4 regions of the Burkholderia sp. PU8-34 genome follow, and region 1 is predicted to be linked to each of the others. Evidence: predicted binding sites of a transcription regulator. Region 1 holds the regulator's gene; each other region holds the start of a gene.
What was found. Region 1 encodes FNR, which switches genes on or off when oxygen is low (the NO sensors DNR and NnrR bind a similar motif). Its sites were predicted from a motif close to TTGATNNNNATCAA; they were not measured.
Positions count from the first base shown of each region.

Region 1 (4,334 bases):
GTGCGCGATTGCGGCGCCTTCGTCGTGGAACTGGAGTTCCGACGGAAAGAAACGATTCGCGACGAGTTCCCCGTCGCTCGATCGGGAGATCACGACGTAGGGTTTGAACGAACCGTCGCTGGCGCGCGCAGGCGCGCAGTTCAACAGATAACCGCGATGCGTGAAGGCCGATGTCGCTTGCATGAGTCCGCCACCTTAAATCCCTTGTTTCTTGTTGACGTCCCGTCTGTTAAGGGTGCTGGCGCCCTGGTGCGGGCGGAAGCGGCGATACTGCGTCCCCTGTCGCCCCTTCGTCGGAAAAGAATCATACTCTGTAGAAAACGCCTCTTCTAGCTGAAATAAATCACGACAAATCAGCGCGCGCGGCGCGGCCGCGGCGATCGCCCGCACGCCTTTTCCCGTCGTGTCCGGAACGGGACTTGCTTCGATCCGGAGAGCTTCGCCGCCAGGAGATTCGCGATGGAATCGTCTGCACAAACGCGGTCCGCGCATCCGCGCAGCATCGAGTTGTACAACGAGGACACGCACGACAGCACCGTCGACACCGACGGCAAGAACCGCGAAGCGGCACGCCTCGCGCGAGGTGAACCGATCTCGCCCGATCAGGTGACGACCAGCAATGCGTCGCTCGACAACGCGATGCCCGAATCCACGGACGGCATCGCCGGCTACGACAGCAGGCCAGGCGGCAATCATCCTGCGTTCGCGCTGCGCACCGGCTACGTGATGATCGAAAAAGGCTTCGATGCGCCGCCCCCGGTCGGCGACGAGATGCTCGGCGTGGTGCACCGGATGTACGGCAGAGAGCATTGGCCCGGCCACTCGCGACGGCCTGAACGCGTATTCGAGCTGACAACTGTGCCGCGCTAGCCGCGGCGTTTGAAGCGATCGTTCGTAAGGCGGCGTTCGCGCGGTGCCCTGCGCAGGCAACGCGCGAACGCAAGCGTCCCTGATCGCACTTCGTCCGCTGCAGCAGACGCTTTGCACAATCGCGCAGCGGCTCGACCGTCGTTTCGCGTCGCCGGCCTCGTGTCCCGAAACCGAGGCCCCGGCCCAAGCATCGTGACGCGCAACGAATCGCGTCACACCGTGTCAACTCAACGGTTCGTTCCGCCCGCGGCATTCCGCATTCGTTCTCTGGCGCAACCACTCCACCGGCGCGGCCGGCAAACCCTGCGCGCTGCCCCGCGATCGAAATCCGCACATCGCTTGACCGAAATCACGGCACGTTTCATCAATTTCGCTTCAATGACGAAGAACGGTCATCGTCGATCAGACCGACGCGTCGACGCGTACGCGCCGTGCACGTAGCGCCACGCGAAGCAGACAACCGCAGCGCTACCGGTGGCGCACGTGGTACGTCCGTGCATCCGCGGGATGTAGCGCCTGCTCTGCCGCAACCGATGCCCGAATCGCGACGCATGCCTTCTCCGCACTGCAAGGTCGCCGGCATTCGTTTACTCTGCCTCGCAGCAGTGAGCCGCTCAACTGGCCATTCGGCCAGCTTCTTTTCAACCCGCCTCTCGGAGACACTATGTACAAGCGTATCCTGGTTGCCGTCGACGGCAGCGACACTTCCCGCCACGCGTTCGATGCCGCGCTTGCGCTCGCGCAGTCGCACGGCGCGGAACTGCAGCCGTTCTACGTCGTCGAGAATGCCGCGATCTACTACAACGTGCCCGGCTACGATCCCTCAGTGCTGCGCGATCAGCTTCTCGCACAGGGCAACGACCTCGCCAAGGAATTCGCGCAGCGGATGCAGGCGGCCGGCGTGAAGGGTGAAGCGAAGCTTGCCGAAGCGTCGTCGCTCGCCGATGTGTCGTCGCTGATCCTCGACGGCGCGAACGCATTCGGCGCCGACCTGCTCGTGCTCGGCACGCACGGCCGCCGCGGCTTCCGCCGGCTCGTGCTCGGCAGCATTGCCGAGCAATGCGTACGGCACGCATCACTGCCCGTGCTGCTGATTCCGGCAGCCGCGCACGCCGACGAGCAAGCGGGCTAAGCGGCATCCGGCTCGGGCTCGGGCTCGGGCTCGGGCTCGGGCTCGGGCTCGGGCTCCGACTCCGACTCCGACTCCGGCTCAAGCTCAGGCTCAGGCTCAGGCTCAGGCTCGGCGGGCGGCAGGCGGCGGGCGGCGGGCGCCGCCAGCAGTCGGTGCGGGCCGCCGGAAATATGCGCGACGGGGGTGCGACGGATCGCGACGTTTTGTCACCCGACAGCGGCAACTTGCGGTGGGACAATGATTCCGTCGATTCAACGCCGGAGAAGATAACCATGTTGACGCCCGTCGCCACTCGCGCTGCCACCCCGCCTCATGTCGGCAGTTGGGCTCCCCGCCAGGCCGCGCACTGCTCGTCGTGCGCAATGCGCCACTTGTGCATGCCGCAGGGCCTGGCACCCGAAGCACTCAGCCGCCTCGAATCGGTCATCTGCGCCGCACGCGCGGTCAAGCGCGGCGAAGCGCTGTTCCGCGAAGGCGACGCATTCGACAACCTGTATGCGGTGCGTTCGGGTTCGCTGAAGACCGTCGCGACGCGTCACGACGGCCGCGAGCAGGTCACCGGCCTGCATCTCGCGGGCGAAGCGCTCGGCCTCGACGGCATTTGCGACGACACGCATCCGCGCACCGCGGTCGCGCTCGAAGACAGCTCCGTCTGCGTGATCCCGTACAGCGCGCTCAAGGCGCTTTGCTCCGAAGCAGGCACGATGCAGTTGCGCATGCACAAGCTGATGAGCGAGCAGATCGTGCGCGAAACGTCGCAGACGATGCTGCTCGGTTCGCTGAACGCCGAAGAGCGCGTGGCGGCATTCCTGCTCGACGTATCGTCGCGCTACCTGAAGCGCGGCTATTCGCCGACGGAATTCAATCTGCGGATGACGCGCGAGGATATCGGCAGCTACCTCGGCATGACGCTCGAAACGGTCAGCCGCACGCTGTCGAAATTCCAGAAGCGCGGCCTGATCGAGATGCACGGGCGCCTCGTGCACATCGTCGATTTCGACGGCCTGCATCACCTCTGATGCGCAGTCCGGCGCGCGCGACACGCGCGCCGCCGGCCGCCCCCGTCAATCGAGAAACAACGCGGCGCGCGCCTTGAGCGCCGCGCTGAAATCGTCGAGCCAGCCGATCGACAGACGCCAGCTCTGCCAGTACAGGTCGATGTCGACCGTGCGTCCCGCCGACATGTCGATGAGTTCGCCCGCCGCCAGCTGGCGGTCGACCATCCGGTCCGGGCACATCCCCCATCCCAACCCCGTCTCGCATGCGCGCAGATAGCCGGCAACGTGCGGTATCCAGTGCTGCGGCGGATCGAGATCCGCGCGCGTCACGCGCCGGATGAAGCGTGCCTGCAACCCGTCCTTCGGATTGAACATCACGCACGGCGCGCGGCGCAGCGAATCGCGATTGATCCCCGCGCTGAAATAGCGCGCATGAAATTCCGGCGAACACACGGCGCGATAGTGGATGCGCCCGAGCCGCGTCGAGCGGCAGCCCTGGATCGGCTCCGCCTGCGCGGTCACCGCGCCCTGCACGCTGCCGTCGCGGATCCGCGCCGCCGTGTAGTCCTGGTCGTCGATCACGAGATCGAGCAGCGTCTCGCGCTCCGCGCAGAACGGCCCCACCGCGTCGATGAACCACGTCGCGACGCTGTCGTCGTTGACCGCGACGCGCAGCGTCGGCCAGTCTGCCGCGAGCGCGCCGGGCAACGCGGGCATCCGGCCGGACAGCTCCGCCTCGAGGAGCTGCACGCGCTCGGTGTGGCGGCACAGCAGCGCGCCGGACGTCGTCGCGACGCACGGCTGCCCGCGCTTCACGAGCACGCTGCCGACCCGTTCCTCGAGCAGTTTCACGCGCTGTGACACCGCCGACGGCGTGACGTTCAGCTCCTTCGCCGCGCGCTCGAACGAGCCGTGCCGGATCACGGCCGCAAGGGCATCGAGCAATGCATAGTCGAGCATCAGTTTTCCTTAATCCGCATTAGACAATTTAGCTTTTCTTAGCTCCGCCGACCCTGCAGACTAGCGCTACCCGAAACATCCGTCTACTGCTCGCAATCATCATGAACTGGATCGCTTTTTCGCACGGCGCGGCACTTTGCGCGTCGCTCATCGTCACCATCGGCGCGCAGAATGCCTTCGTGCTGCGCCAGGGCATCATGCGCTCGCACGTCGGCAAGATCGTGCTGCTCTGCGCGCTGTCCGACATGATCCTGATCGGCGCCGGCGTCGGCGGCGCGTCGGTGCTCGTCGAACGCTATCCGACCTTCGTCCACGCGGTGCTGTACGTCGGCCTCGCGTATCTCGCGTGGTTCGGCCTCAGTGCGCTGCGCCGC
Region 1 covers NZ_JBSAXC010000031.1:8,132-12,465, reverse strand. Annotated here, with positions in the region: gene ACV22Z_RS34945 (hypothetical protein) at 1-183, opposite strand, end outside; gene ACV22Z_RS34940 (DUF3005 domain-containing protein) at 460-870, shown strand; gene ACV22Z_RS34935 (universal stress protein) at 1,535-2,002, shown strand; gene fnr (fumarate/nitrate reduction transcriptional regulator Fnr) at 2,275-3,021, shown strand; gene ACV22Z_RS34925 (LysR family transcriptional regulator ArgP) at 3,067-3,960, opposite strand; gene ACV22Z_RS34920 (LysE/ArgO family amino acid transporter) at 4,062-4,334, shown strand, end outside.

Region 2 (4,334 bases), on a different contig from region 1:
GTAGGTATCTTCCTGTTGGATCGCGTTCAGCGGGAGCGCGACGGTGAGCGAGAAGCCGCGCGCGAGCGCGGTATCGATCGTCACGGTGCCGCCCAGCATGTGCGCGCGTTCGCGGATGCCGATCAGCCCGAATGACTTGTCTTCGTGCGTCGGGCCGCCGGGTGCCGCGCCGCGGCCGTTGTCCGCGATGCGCAGCACGCAGAAGCCGCTCTCGACGTCGAGCGTCAGCGCGATCCGCGTTGCGTCCGCATGCCGCGCGACGTTGGTCAGCGCTTCCTGGACGATACGGAACAGCGTCGTCGCGCCGGCGTTCGTGAAGGTGATGCCGCCCGTTTCGATGTGCCGCTCGACGTCGATCCCGTAGCGGTTCGTGAAATCGTTCGCGAGCCATTCGATCGCAGGCACGAGGCCGAGATCGTCGAGCATCACGGGCCGCAGGTCGGCCGCGATGCGCCGCACCGACGCGACGGTCGCGTCGATCAGCCGCCGCATGCCCTGAAGCTGGGCGAGCACGTCGCCATCGGGCGCCGTGCCGTCGGACGCGTGCAGCCGGTTTTCGACGACCGACAGATCCATCTTCAGCGCGGTGAGCTGCTGCCCGAGGTCGTCGTGCAGCTCGCGGGCGATGCGGGACTTTTCTTCCTCGCGCACGTTCTGCAGGTTTGCCGACAGCTCGCGCAGCTCCTCGCGCGACTGCTTGAGTGCATTCTCCGCGCGCAGTCGCTCGGTGATGTCGCGCAGCATCACCGTGTAGAGCTTGCCGGATGCATCGCGGATCTGCGAGATCGACGCTTCGATCGGAAATTCCTCGCCGTTGCCGCGCAGGCCGAACAGCACGCGCTGGCGGCCCATCTGCCGCTCCGACACGCCCGTCACGCCGAACTGGTCGACGTGTTTCGCATGCGCGGCGCGGAACCGCTCGGGGATGAAGCGCGACAGCGGCGCGCCGATCGCTTCCATCGCGGAGACGCCGAACACCTGCTCGGCCATCGGATTGAAGATCACGATCGTCTGCTGTTCGTCGATCGTGATGATGGCCTCCATCGACGAGCGGATGATGCCCATCATCCGTGCTTCGTTGAGGCTCCCGCGGTTGCGTGCGCCGAGGTCCGACATCGCCGCGAGCCGGCCGCGCGCCAGCGCATGGACGAGCGCCGCGAATGCCAGCGATGCGACCAGGCCCGCCGCGAGCACCGTGCCGGCCGCGCGCTGCGCGCCCGTCGCACTCGGGCGGCCGTCGGCGGAATACGCGAGCGTCAGTGTGCTGCCGCCGAAGTTCAGCACGTCGCTGCGGCGCATCAGGTCGGGCGATGCCAACGCTTCGTCGGTGGTCGATTCCGCGCTGAAGATCGGCTGCGGATCGGCATTGGCGCTCACCCGCAGGTCGATGCCGCGCTCCGCGTCGAGCGCGCGTTCGATCAGGCGCCGGGTGTTCAGCGCGGCGAACACGACGCCGTCGACGCCCCCGACGCCGCTCTCCCGCACCGCAGCCGGCGCCGTCGCGCGCGGCGCGTCGCTGACCGGCAGGAACAGCGTGACGGCGCGCACGGCATCGACGTCGGCGGGATGCACGCCGAGCGCGGCTTCGCCGGTCTGCACCGCGCGCCGCAACGATGCGGCGTCGGGTGTGCCGAAGCGGGCGACGGGCAACGCCGAGGCGGGCGCGCTGAGCGTCGCGACGGCGAGCGGCCCGTCCGGCGGCGCGGCGGCGCCCGCGAGCGCGTCGCGCACGGCGGGCGACAGCGGTGCGTAGCCGAGCTGGCGGACCGTCGAATGGCCATTGTCGAGGTCGAGCGTGTCGACGTACTGCCGCCATTGCGCGGGCGTCGTCTGCGGCACGAGCCCGAGCGCGCCGCGCGCGCCTTCGAGCACGATGACGCCGGCCTGCAGCTCGTGGCGCAGCATTGCCGTCACGTGCGTGGTGCGGCGTTCGAAACGCGTATGGACGGCGCTTTGCCACTGCTCGCGAACGAGCAGCGCGACGCCCAGCGACACGACGGCGCCGGCGACGAATGCGACGACGCCGGCCGCGATCGGCTGGCGTAACATGGTTTGAAGGCGCGATGGCACAAGGGCATCACGCGTCTGGGTTCCGCTGGCGGTCATTGGCTGGCCACTCTGTCTCGAGTCCGCCCACGGCACTGGGGCGGCACAGGAAAATCGGGCGCGGCTCGCGCCCGAAGCATGGCGGTATCTGTTTTCAAGACGAAATTGTGCGCGTTTTGCGCCTTCGATGTAAATGGGGTCGGCTGAAAATGCCGAAGCCGACCGCGCGCAGCGGGCGCGTCGGCCGCGTTTGATGCGCGTCAACCGGCGCGCGGGTGCGCGGGGCCAGACTGATCGGGAGGCCGGCCGGGCAGGTTCGCAAGTCTGTCATCGGTGCGAACAGGCGCGGGAGTCGGCTGCGGGATGCAGGTTGCAATGCGAACAACCGTTGGGAGGTGCGGAACATGTACAAGCGGATTTTCGTTGCGCTCGACGACAGCGCCAGTGCGCGTCTGGCACTGGATGAAGCGATCCGGCTCGCGGCCGCGTCGGGCGGCACGATCACGTGTGCGCATGTCGTCGAGCACAAGCAGCAGCTCGTCGACGTCGATGCGGGCTTCGCGGATACGCGGGACGTCGAACCGTCGTCGGCGGATGCGGTGACGCACGCGCTCGACGACGCGAAGGCCGCGCTCGCCGCGCGCAGCATCGCGGGCACGGTGCGCGCGATCGACGCGTACGGCGAGGATATCGCGGCGGTGCTGATGCGCACCGCGGCCGAGGCCGACGCGGACCTGATCGTGATGGGCACGAGCGGGCGGCACGGTTTGCGGCGCCTGCTCGTCGGCAGCGTCGCGGAATCGCTGCTGCGTGCGGCCGACCGGCCGGTGCTGATGGTGCGTCACAACGAAAAGGCGGCGGCCACGCCGCCGGCTGCGGCACCGGGCGCATAGCGCCGGTGGCAGCTGCAGGGCGCGTGCTGCGCGCGTCGTTCGCCGGTCAGGCGTCGCCGGACCGGTGCGGGCGGGTGCGGGCTGGCGATTAGGCGGGCGCTGCCGCGCCGCAGCGCGAATCCTTCCGGCAGGGACGGCGCGTGTCGCGTACGCGTCGTACGGCGCGCCGCCGTCCACGAAACTTGCGTCGCGCCGCGCTCTTCTGGCAGCATCCACCGCGTAGCCCGTTTCCTTCAGCGCCGGACACACGGCGGATCGGACGCGCGTCGCGGCCGGCGTGCATGGAGCGCAGCACATGACAATATCGACAAAGGGACTGCGCTTGGCCGAGGTCTGGTTTCAGCGCGCGCTGTGGATCATCGCGGTGGTGTTCGCCGGTTTCCTGATCGGGCTCGGCGGGCTGATCGTCGGCGACCTGCCGCGCGTCGAGCCGGCGCCGGATCGCGACACGTTCATCGACCAGCAGGCGGCCGCACCGTTGCGCCAGACGCTCGCGAAGCTGGCGGCCGAGCAGACCGCGAACCGCGACGCGACCGAGCAGGCGTCGCTGCTGCTGACGGCCGCCGAGCAGGACACGCAGCAGGCGCGTGAAGCGTTCCGCGCGGTGATCGCGAGCCGCCACGCGACCGAGCGCGCCGAACAGGATCCGGCCGTCATCGCGCACGCCCGTGCGCTCGAGGCGGCGACGCAGCGCGAACGCGACGCGCAGGCCCGCATCGGTACGCTGAGGCAAGCCGCGCAGGCGCTTGGCCGTCAGGAGAGCGCAACGCGGCAGGCATTGGCGCAACTCTACGAACAGGCAGACAGCAAGCTCGAAGCGGCACAGCGCAAGCAGGAGCTGCGCGTGTTCGGCATCCGGCTGCTGTTCACGGTGCCGCTGCTGCTGATCGCCGGGTGGCTGTTCGCGAAGAAGCGCGGCAGCCGCTACTGGCCGTTCGTGTGGGGCTTCATCTTCTTCGCGCTGTTCGCATTTTTCGTCGAACTCGTCCCGTATCTGCCGAGCTACGGCGGCTACGTGCGCTACATCGTCGGCATCGTGCTGACGGTTGCGATCGGGCAATACGCGATCCGCGCGCTGTCGCGCTATCTCGAGCAGAAACGCCACGAGGAACAGCAGCCGGACCTGTCGCGGCGCGAGGCGCTCGACTTCGTGACCGCGTACGCGCGGATCGCGAAAAAGGTCTGTCCCGGCTGTGAACGGCCGCTCGATACCGCCGATCCGAACGCGAATTTCTGCCCGCATTGCGGGATCTGCGTATTCAATGCGTGCGAACGGTGCCGGACCCGCAAGAACGCATTCAGCCGCTTCTGTCCGTCATGCGGCACGTCCGCCGACGTGGCGACGCCGCAAACGCCCGCCGCGTGACGGCAGCCGTGCCGCGCGGCATTCATCAA
Region 2 covers NZ_JBSAXC010000004.1:73,025-77,358, reverse strand. Annotated here, with positions in the region: gene ACV22Z_RS11680 (sensor histidine kinase) at 1-2,106, opposite strand, end outside; gene ACV22Z_RS11675 (universal stress protein) at 2,451-2,939, shown strand; gene ACV22Z_RS11670 (serine endopeptidase) at 3,235-4,305, shown strand.
Region 2: the regulator FNR is predicted to act here: its motif matches at 2,297-2,310, upstream of ACV22Z_RS11675 (universal stress protein).

Region 3 (4,334 bases), on a different contig from region 1:
CCGTCCCAGGCGACAAGAATATTCTCGCCAAGGCTGCGCACCAGCCCTGCGTACGGCACGACGATGGCAGGCCGTCCGCTGCCCATCACCACGTCGTCGACGAAATGACGTGCAATATACGTCAAGCGATCCTGAGGATCCGGCTGGCCGAGCACCAGCAGATCTGCGTGACGCGCATGCAGGATCGCGGTTTCGGTCGCGGGGCCGGCGGGCGCGCGCCACTCGACGCTGCGTCCCGCGCGTTCGGCCGCTTCGAGGAAGCGCTCCTCGGCCTGCTTCCGGCGCTCCTCGCACAAGCGTTCGTACACGGCGAGCTTCAGCGGTTCGTCCGGACGCCGCAACGGCTCGGCCAAGTCCTGGCAAACCACGTAGAGGCCGATCAGGTGCGCGTTCCAGCGTCCCGCGAGATCGAGTGCGAGATCGATGCGCGCATTGCAGCGCCGGCTGTCGTCGAGATGGACGAACAAGGTCTTGTAGCTCATGACGGTTCCTTTTCGGTCGAGGCTGCGGCTGTTTCGGCGGCATGCGACGGCGCGCCGTGCGCCGTAATCATCAGGACGGGGCGCGTCGCGCCGCGCAGCACACGTTCGGCGACGCTGCCCAGTACGAGGCGCCGGATGCCGCGTCGGCCGTGCGTTCCCATGACGATCAGATCGGCACCGGTCTGCCGGGCAACGATCAGGATGCGCTCCGCGACGTTTTCACCCGGATCGGTATCGACGATTTGCGGCGTTCCCGGCACGCCGTGGGCAGCCATGCGCTTCGCGGCGTCATCGGTGACGCGCAGTCCTTCCTCGCGGAACGCGTCGATCAGGATCGACGGATCGTAGCCGGCCACATCATAGGCGGGCACCAGAAAATCGATGACGTAGACGGGCGTCAACCGTGCACCGGACTCGGACGCGAGCGTCAGTGCGGCATCGAGTGCCTGGGACGATGTTTCGCTGCCGTCAAGTGCGACGAGGATATTCGAGTACATGGCGATTCCGTTGATCAGGATGGCATAGGTTCATCATCGGCGCGCATGCGAAGATCGCGCTGATCTGGATCAAGCGGCGCGCCCGGCTCGCTCAGTGCGACATCAGCACGGGCAGCGTCATCGACGCGAGAACGGTGCGTGTCGCGCCTCCCATCAGCAGCTCGCGCCAGCGCGTGTGCCCGTAGGCCCCCATCACGAGCAGATCGGCGCCGGTTTCGTATGCGCGTGACAACAACGTGTCACCGGCCGACTCATCGGAATCGCCGGCGACGTCGAGTACGTTGACGTCTCGCGCATGGCGGGCGAGCATCAGCGCCGCATCGGCGCCAGGTATGCGGATACCGGCCGCTTCGTCGCTGCCGTTGGTGACGGCGACGACGGTCGTGCGTTTCGCACGCTTGAGGAACGGCAGCGCGTCATGTGCGGCGCGCACGGCCTCCCGGCTGCCGTCCCAAGCGACGATCACGCGCTCGCCAATCGACCGGAATTCCCCGGCGTACGGCACGAACAGCACCGGGCGACCCGCGGACAGCACCAGGTTTTCCGGGAACTGGTCGTCGATGAACGTCTCGGGGTCGTTCGGGTCGCTCTGCCCGGCGATCACGAGATCGGCGTGGCGCGCATGATGCGGTACCACGCTGTTTGCGCGCGCGTCAGTCGAAATCCAGTTGGCGGACACTTTCGCGCGCATGGCTTCCGCATGAAACAGGCGCTCGAGCGCAGCTTGCCGTTCGTCGCGCCATTGACGATGTTCGCGGAAATAGTCGGCGGAACCGGCCATCACGTAAAACGAAGTCGGCTCAGGCGTATAGATCGCGAACACGCCGGTCAGATGTGCGTCGAATTGCCGCGCGAGCTGCAATGCCAATTCGAGGCGTGAATGTGCGTGGCGGCTCGTATCGAGGTGCACGACTATGCTCTTGTAGCTCATCGCGATCGCTCCGTCGACGGGAAATCCGTCGGTGCAACCCAGTCTACAAAGCAGGCTTCCCGCACGCTTGACTCAGATCAACGGCGCCTGCGCGCGGCGGCCGCACAGTGAGACGGCCGCGCTGCCGGGCACCGGCGTGCCGACGTTCGTCGTCAGGCCCGCGCCGGGGCAGTTGCGCACTCGAGACATGAACAGGCGCGTCTCGCCCGTCGCAGGGGATGGCGCGCGTTCCCGTCGTGAAAGAACGAAGGGGAAGCGCCCCTTCGCTGGAGAAAACGAAATGAGAGCACTCGTATTCCATGGCCCCGGCCGCAAGGCGCTCGAACAGCGACCGATGCCGGAGCTGCAGGCGCCGACTGACGCGATCGTCCGGATGACACGCACGACGATCTGCGGCACCGACCTGCACATCCTCAAGGGCGACGTGCCGACCTGCGAGCCCGGCCGCATCCTCGGTCATGAGGGCGTCGGCATCGTCGAGCGGGTCGGGGCGGCGGTCGACACGCTGAAGGCGGGCGATCACGTGCTGATTTCGTGCATCTCGTCGTGCGGCCGATGCGAGTACTGCCGACGTGGCCTGTATTCGCACTGCACGACGGGCGGCTGGATCCTCGGAAACCGGATCGACGGCACGCAGGCCGAGTTCGTGCGGATTCCGCACGCGCCGACGAGCCTGTACCGGATCCCGCCCGGTGCGGACGAGGACGCGCTCGTGATGCTGTCCGACATCCTGCCGACCGGATTCGAATGCGGCGTGCTGAACGGCAAGGTGCAACCGGGCTGCTCGGTCGCGATCGTCGGCGCCGGGCCGATCGGGCTCGCCGCGTTGCTGACCGCGCAGTTCTACTCGCCCGCACAGATCATCATGATCGACCCGGATCGCAACCGGCTCGACGTCGCACGGCGCTTCGGCGCGACCGACGGCATCGACGGCCGTGCCGGCGATCCGGTCGGCGAAGTGATGAAGCTGACCGATGGCGTCGGTGTCGATTGCGCGATCGAGGCGGTCGGTATCCCGGCGACGTTCGAAATGTGCACGTCGATCGTCGCGCCGGGCGGCGTGGTCGCGAACGTCGGCGTGCACGGCGTGAAGGCCGACCTGCACCTCGAAAAGCTGTGGGATCGCAATATCGCGATCACGACCCGGCTCGTCGACACGGTCAGCACGCCGATGCTGCTGAAAACCGTGCGATCGGGGCGACTCGATCCGAAGCAACTCATTACGCACCGTTTCTCGCTCGACGATGTCGACCGGGCGTACGACACGTTCAGTCACGCCGCGGACACGCATGCGCTGAAGGTGATCATCGAAGTGGCATGAATGCAGAGGGCAGGCCGCGGAGCGGGTGCTCGACACTTGCTTCGCGCGCCTGCCGTCAGGGTGACGGCGCTGCGGGTTCGTCGGCGTGTTCGTCCGCGTGCTCGTTTGCGTTTTCGCCTGTATCGGCCGCCTCGATCTCGTCGAGATCGACGGTCTGCCGATACGTCGGCACTTCGCATGCCCCATGCAGTCTTTCCTCGATACGCCGGCGCAACGCATCCGCGGCCGCAGGCTCGCCGTGGGTCACGAACGTCCGGACAGGGGGCCGCTGCATCGCGCCGAGCCACTGCAGGATTTCTTCGTAATCGGCATGCGCGGACAGCGTCGTGATGGATTCGACCTGCGCGCGCACCCGCACGTATTCGCCATGAATCTTCAGGGTCGGCTCGTGCGCGGCCAGCGCGGCGCCGCGCGTCCCCGCGGCCTGGTAACCGACGAGCGCGATCGTGTTCCGGGCATCGGGTGCGTAACGGCTCAGGTGATGCAGCACACGTCCGCCCGTCGCCATGCCGCTTCCGGCAATGATCACCATCGGGCCCCGATGCTCGGAAATGGCCTTCGATTGATCGACCGTGCGAGTCATCGTTGCCGCATGGCCAAGCGCATCGGCTTCCGACAGGGTCAGCCGATGCTCGAGGAGGTGATGGCGATAAACGGTGGTCACGTCCGACGCCATCGGGCTGTCGAGATACACGGGCATGCGCGCCATCCGACCGCTCGCCGTCAGGCGCGCGATGTAGTGCAGGATCTCCTGCGCGCGGCCGACGGTGAAGCAGGGGATCACGACCACGCCGCCGCGCGAGAACGTCTTCTCGAACAGCGCGGCAAGTTCGTTTTCGGGATCCGACTCGGGGTGCAGGCGATCGCCGTAGGTCGATTCGACGACCACGTAGTCCGCATGGGCCGGCGGCATCGGCGGCCGCATGATCGGGTCGTGGCGGCGGCCGAGGTCGCCGGAAAAGGCGAGCACCTTGTGATGCCAGTTCATGACGACGCTCGCCGCACCGAGAATGTGGCCGGCGGGGAGCAGGCGAAACGACAGCGCACTGCCCAATGCGATGCGCTCGTCGAACGCACACGGCGTGAACTGGCGCAGCACACGC
Region 3 covers NZ_JBSAXC010000004.1:281,027-285,360, reverse strand. Annotated here, with positions in the region: gene ACV22Z_RS12630 (universal stress protein) at 1-482, opposite strand, end outside; gene ACV22Z_RS12625 (universal stress protein) at 479-979, opposite strand; gene ACV22Z_RS12620 (universal stress protein) at 1,071-1,910, opposite strand; gene ACV22Z_RS12615 (zinc-dependent alcohol dehydrogenase family protein) at 2,191-3,231, shown strand; gene ACV22Z_RS12610 (MBL fold metallo-hydrolase RNA specificity domain-containing protein) at 3,287-4,334, opposite strand, start outside.
Region 3: the regulator FNR is predicted to act here: its motif matches at 1,978-1,991, upstream of ACV22Z_RS12620 (universal stress protein).

Region 4 (4,334 bases), on a different contig from region 1:
AAGGCGAATATACGGTACGCGCGACGCTGTCCAAATAATGCGCGCGCCGCACCGCGCGCATTCGAATTCCGCCACCCGTTTCGCGAATCGCGATTTTCTCAAAAATCGGCTGGCGCGAAACATCAGATCATTCTTATAATCTCGTCCGCATATTGCGTGCGCGTTATAGCGCACATTCGACGCGCGTTCGTTCGCGCCGAAAGCGATTGATCCCGTTGCCGTCCGATGCGCGCGCAGCCGCGCCACGAGGGCCGCTCGGGCGTATTCCGTGACAGGTCCGATCCGTTTTCCGGATTGTTCCGGGAAATGCGGATAATCCGCGGCGATTCCCATCGGATTAACGCAATATCCGTGTCGTTTTCCCATCGGAAAACGGCGGCGGGGGGGGGGGGCGTTTTCGGCTGCCGATATCGGCATGAACGGTCGCGCATTGACATCGACACAATGACGGCGGCCGACCGGGCCGCCAGGAGACGCATGTGAAAAAAGAAGAAGACCAGCTGCACCGCGGGCTGGAAGAACGACACATCAACCTGATGGCGCTAGGCGCTACGATCGGCGTGGGCCTGTTCCTCGGCTCGGCCACCGCGATTCGGCAGGCCGGCCCGGCAATCCTGCTGACCTACCTGCTGGGCGGCATCGTGATTTTCCTGATCATGCGCGCGCTCGGCGAGATGGCGATCACCAACCCGGTCGCGGGTGCGTTCAGCCGCTATGCGCGCGACTACCTCGGCCCGTTCGCGGGCTACCTGACCGGCTGGACCTACTGGTTCGTGTGGATCGTCACCTGCATGGCGGAGGTCACGGGCGTCGCGGTGTACATGCACGTGTGGTTCCCCGACGTGCCGAACTGGATCTGGGCGCTGCTCGGGCTTTCGGCGATGGGCGCGGTGAACTTCGTCGCGGTGAAGCTGTACGGCGAGTTCGAATTCTGGTTCGCGCTGATCAAGATCGTCACGATCGTGCTGATGATCGTCGGCGGCGCGCTGATGATCACGCTCGGTCTCGGCAATGGCGGCGTCGCAACCGGCATTTCGAACCTGTGGACCCACGGCGGCTTCATGCCGAACGGCTGGTCCGGCGTGATTGGCGCATTGCCGATCGTGATGTTCGCGTATCTCGGCGTCGAGATGCTCGGCCTGACCGCCGGCGAGGCGCGCAATCCGGAGAAATCGCTGTCGAAGGCCGTGAACTCGGTGTTCTGGCGCGTGCTGATCTTCTACATCGGCGCGCTGTTCGTGATCATGTCGATCTACCCGTGGGACCAGATCGGCACGCAGGGCAGCCCGTTCGTGATGACGTTCTCGCGGATCGGCATCCCGGCCGCCGCCGGCATCATCAACTTCGTCGTTCTGACGGCCGCGCTGTCGTCGTGCAACAGCGGCCTGTTCAGCACCGCGCGGATGCTCTACAACCTCGCGCAGCAGGGCCAGGCGCCGCGCGTGCTCGGACGCGTGAACCGCAACGGCGTGCCGGTATACGGGGTCGCCGTGTCGGTTGCGCTGCTGCTCGTCGGCGTGCTGCTCAACTATCTCGCGCCGCAGCATGTGTTCGTGTGGCTGACGTCGGTGTCGACGTTCGGTGCGATCTGGACGTGGTGCGTGATCCTGGTCGCGCAGATGCGCTTCCGCCGCACGCTGTCGGCCGACAAGATCGCGCGCCTGCCGATCCGCGTGCCGTTCTATCCGCTCGGTTCGTTCGTCGCGCTCGCGTTCCTCGCGCTGGTCGTCGTGCTGATGGCGTTCACGCCCGATACGCGCGTCGCGCTCGTGATCGGGCCGGTGTGGATCGTGCTGCTCGGGCTCGCGTACCTGCTGTTCTACGCGAACCGGCCGGTGGCGCAGGTTTCGACGAAGTCTTGAGCCTGCACTGCCGCGCGCGGCAGTGCTTTGCGGCCGCGCATCTCGGCCGCGCTTCCCGGCCGTGCTTTCCGGCCGTGCTTGCGACCGTTTTTCGCGGCCCGCGCAGCTTGATCTCGATCATGCAGGTGCGGGCCGGACGATCTATGCTGTCGGCATCGCTTGTCCGCGCTTCGCGCGGCCGCCTGCCGTTGCCAGCGACCGTGCGCCGGCGACCTGATCCGCCGCGCCGCTGCCGTGCGAAGCTCCGGCGTCGTCCCTGTGGGACGACGCGCCAGAACGGAGGCCGTCGCCATGCAGCCAGCTCACACCCCACCGATTTCCAGGATCGCGCTTGCCGTCGATTCGACACCCGAATCGCTGCACGCCGCGCAGTACGCACGCACGCTGCTGCGTCCCGGCATGCAGTTGCGGATCGTCAGCGTGATCGACAATCCGCGCCTGATGCTGCCCGACATTCCGAGGATCGACGCGCTGCTCACGTCGGCGCGCGACGAAATGCTCGCCGATGCGCAAGCGGTGCTGGACCGCATCGCGCCGTCGTTCGCTGACACGGGCGCCCAGGTCGAGCAGGGCATCCTCGATGCGTCGGTGGCGGGCGGCACGATTGCCGATACGCTCGCGTGGGATACGGCCGCATGGCAGGCGGACGTGCTCGTCGTCGGCGCGAACCGGCATCACGGGCTGCTGCGGCTCGTCGAGGGCGCGGTATCGGACCAGCTGATGCGGCGCGCGCGCTGCGCGCTGCTGATCGTGCCGGCAAGCTATCGGCGCGACAGCGATACGGCGCCGCAGCGGGTGATGTTCGCGGTCGACGGCAGCGAGCCGTCGATGCACGCGGTGCAGGTCGGCATGAATTTCGCGACGCCGACGACGCTGCTGTACGCCGCGTATGTCGTCGACCGGGCGATCCGGCTCACGGACATCGTGCCCGTGCGCGCGCTCGAGGATGCGTACCGAGCGGAGGGCGAGGACGCGCTGGCCAAGGTCGCGACGCTGTTTCACCGCTGCGCGAACCCTACCAAGCGCGGCATCATCGAAACCCATTCGACGAGCGACGACGTCGCGCATGCGCTGATGCGCGAGGCCGTGCATTGGCGCGCGGAGCTGCTGGTGGTCGGCACGCATGGCCGGCGCGGGCTCGCGGCGCTGCTGATCGGCAGCGTCGCGCGACGGGTCGCGCATCTCGCGGAAGTGCCCGTGCTGCTCGTGCGCGGCGGGGATTGACGACCAAGCGGACGCCGGACGGAATGCCGCCGCGCAAGGCGTTATCGGCACGCGGCTTGACCTGGATCAATGGGCGCGCATTGTGCGGCATGAGACGCTGACGGCTCGCCTACCGTGGCATGCCGTCGTTTCGGGAGCAGCGATGAAAACCGACAGGCAGGTGAAGCAGGATGTCGAGGACGAACTCGCGTGGGATGCCGCGGTCGATGCGACGCGGATCGGCGTCGAGGTCGAGGATCGGGTCGTGACGCTGTCCGGCCATCCGTCGAGCTTCGCGGAGAAGGTCGCGGCCGAGCACGCCGCGCATCGCGTGTCGGGCGTGAAGGCCGTCGTCGTCGACCTGGACGTGCATCTGCCGCACGACGAGCGCCATACCGACGAGGATGTCGCGAAAGCCGTGCGCGTGGTGCTGCACTGGACTGACGGCTTGCGCGACGAAACGATCCACGTACAGGTCGAGAAGGGCTGGGTCACGCTGACGGGCCACGTCGACTGGGGCTATCAGCGGCAGCGCGCGCTGCGCGCGGTGTCGCAGATGCGCGGGATCACCGGCGTGTCGGACCGGCTCGACGTGGGCGCCGATGTCGTCGCCGACGACATCGGCGCGAAGATTCGCCAGGCGATGCAGCGCCACGCGGAGCGCGAGGCGAACCGCCTCGAAGTCGTCGTGGAGGACGGCACGGTGACGCTGAACGGCAAGGTCGATTCGTATGCGGAGCGCGAGGTCGCGCGCGGCGCGGCGTGGTCTGCGCCCGGTGTGCGCATGGTCGTCGACAACCTGGTGGTCGAGTAGCCGGCCACCGTCACAAGAACTCTCTGGCACGAGGGTAGGCAGTCGTCCGGCTGCCTTGGAGGACGGGCGGGGTGTGTGACACCCCGCCCGCTTTCCTGCCTCCCGCTGGCCCCGTGCTGCTGCGTTTCCTCGTATGTATCCGGTTCGAATCGTTCGGTGTGCGGGTTCGATGTGCGATGGCGCGCCAACGCCGTTTCACGCCGGCATGCATGCGCTCAAGCGGTGCAGGCCGCTCGAGCGAGGCGTCGCAGGCTGACGCCGTGTCGCACATGGATGCGATGACGCACGATTTCGAGCGGACAGTTCCGGCATGGCGAAAAGCGGCGGCCGCGGTTCACGCGCGGGCGCCCGCGGCGTGCGGTCCGGCGTGGCGCCGCCGGAGCAGGGGCGGTGGACAGCATCTGCTGGCGTAGCGCCGCGGCGAAGCGCTGCAATGCGGCGACCGATCCGGCAAT
Region 4 covers NZ_JBSAXC010000004.1:67,587-71,920, reverse strand. Annotated here, with positions in the region: gene ACV22Z_RS11665 (VTT domain-containing protein) at 1-38, shown strand, start outside; gene ACV22Z_RS11660 (amino acid permease) at 480-1,862, shown strand; gene ACV22Z_RS11655 (universal stress protein) at 2,154-3,086, shown strand; gene ACV22Z_RS11650 (BON domain-containing protein) at 3,229-3,879, shown strand; gene ACV22Z_RS11645 (hypothetical protein) at 4,095-4,334, opposite strand, start outside.
Region 4: the regulator FNR is predicted to act here: its motif matches at 1,970-1,983, upstream of ACV22Z_RS11655 (universal stress protein).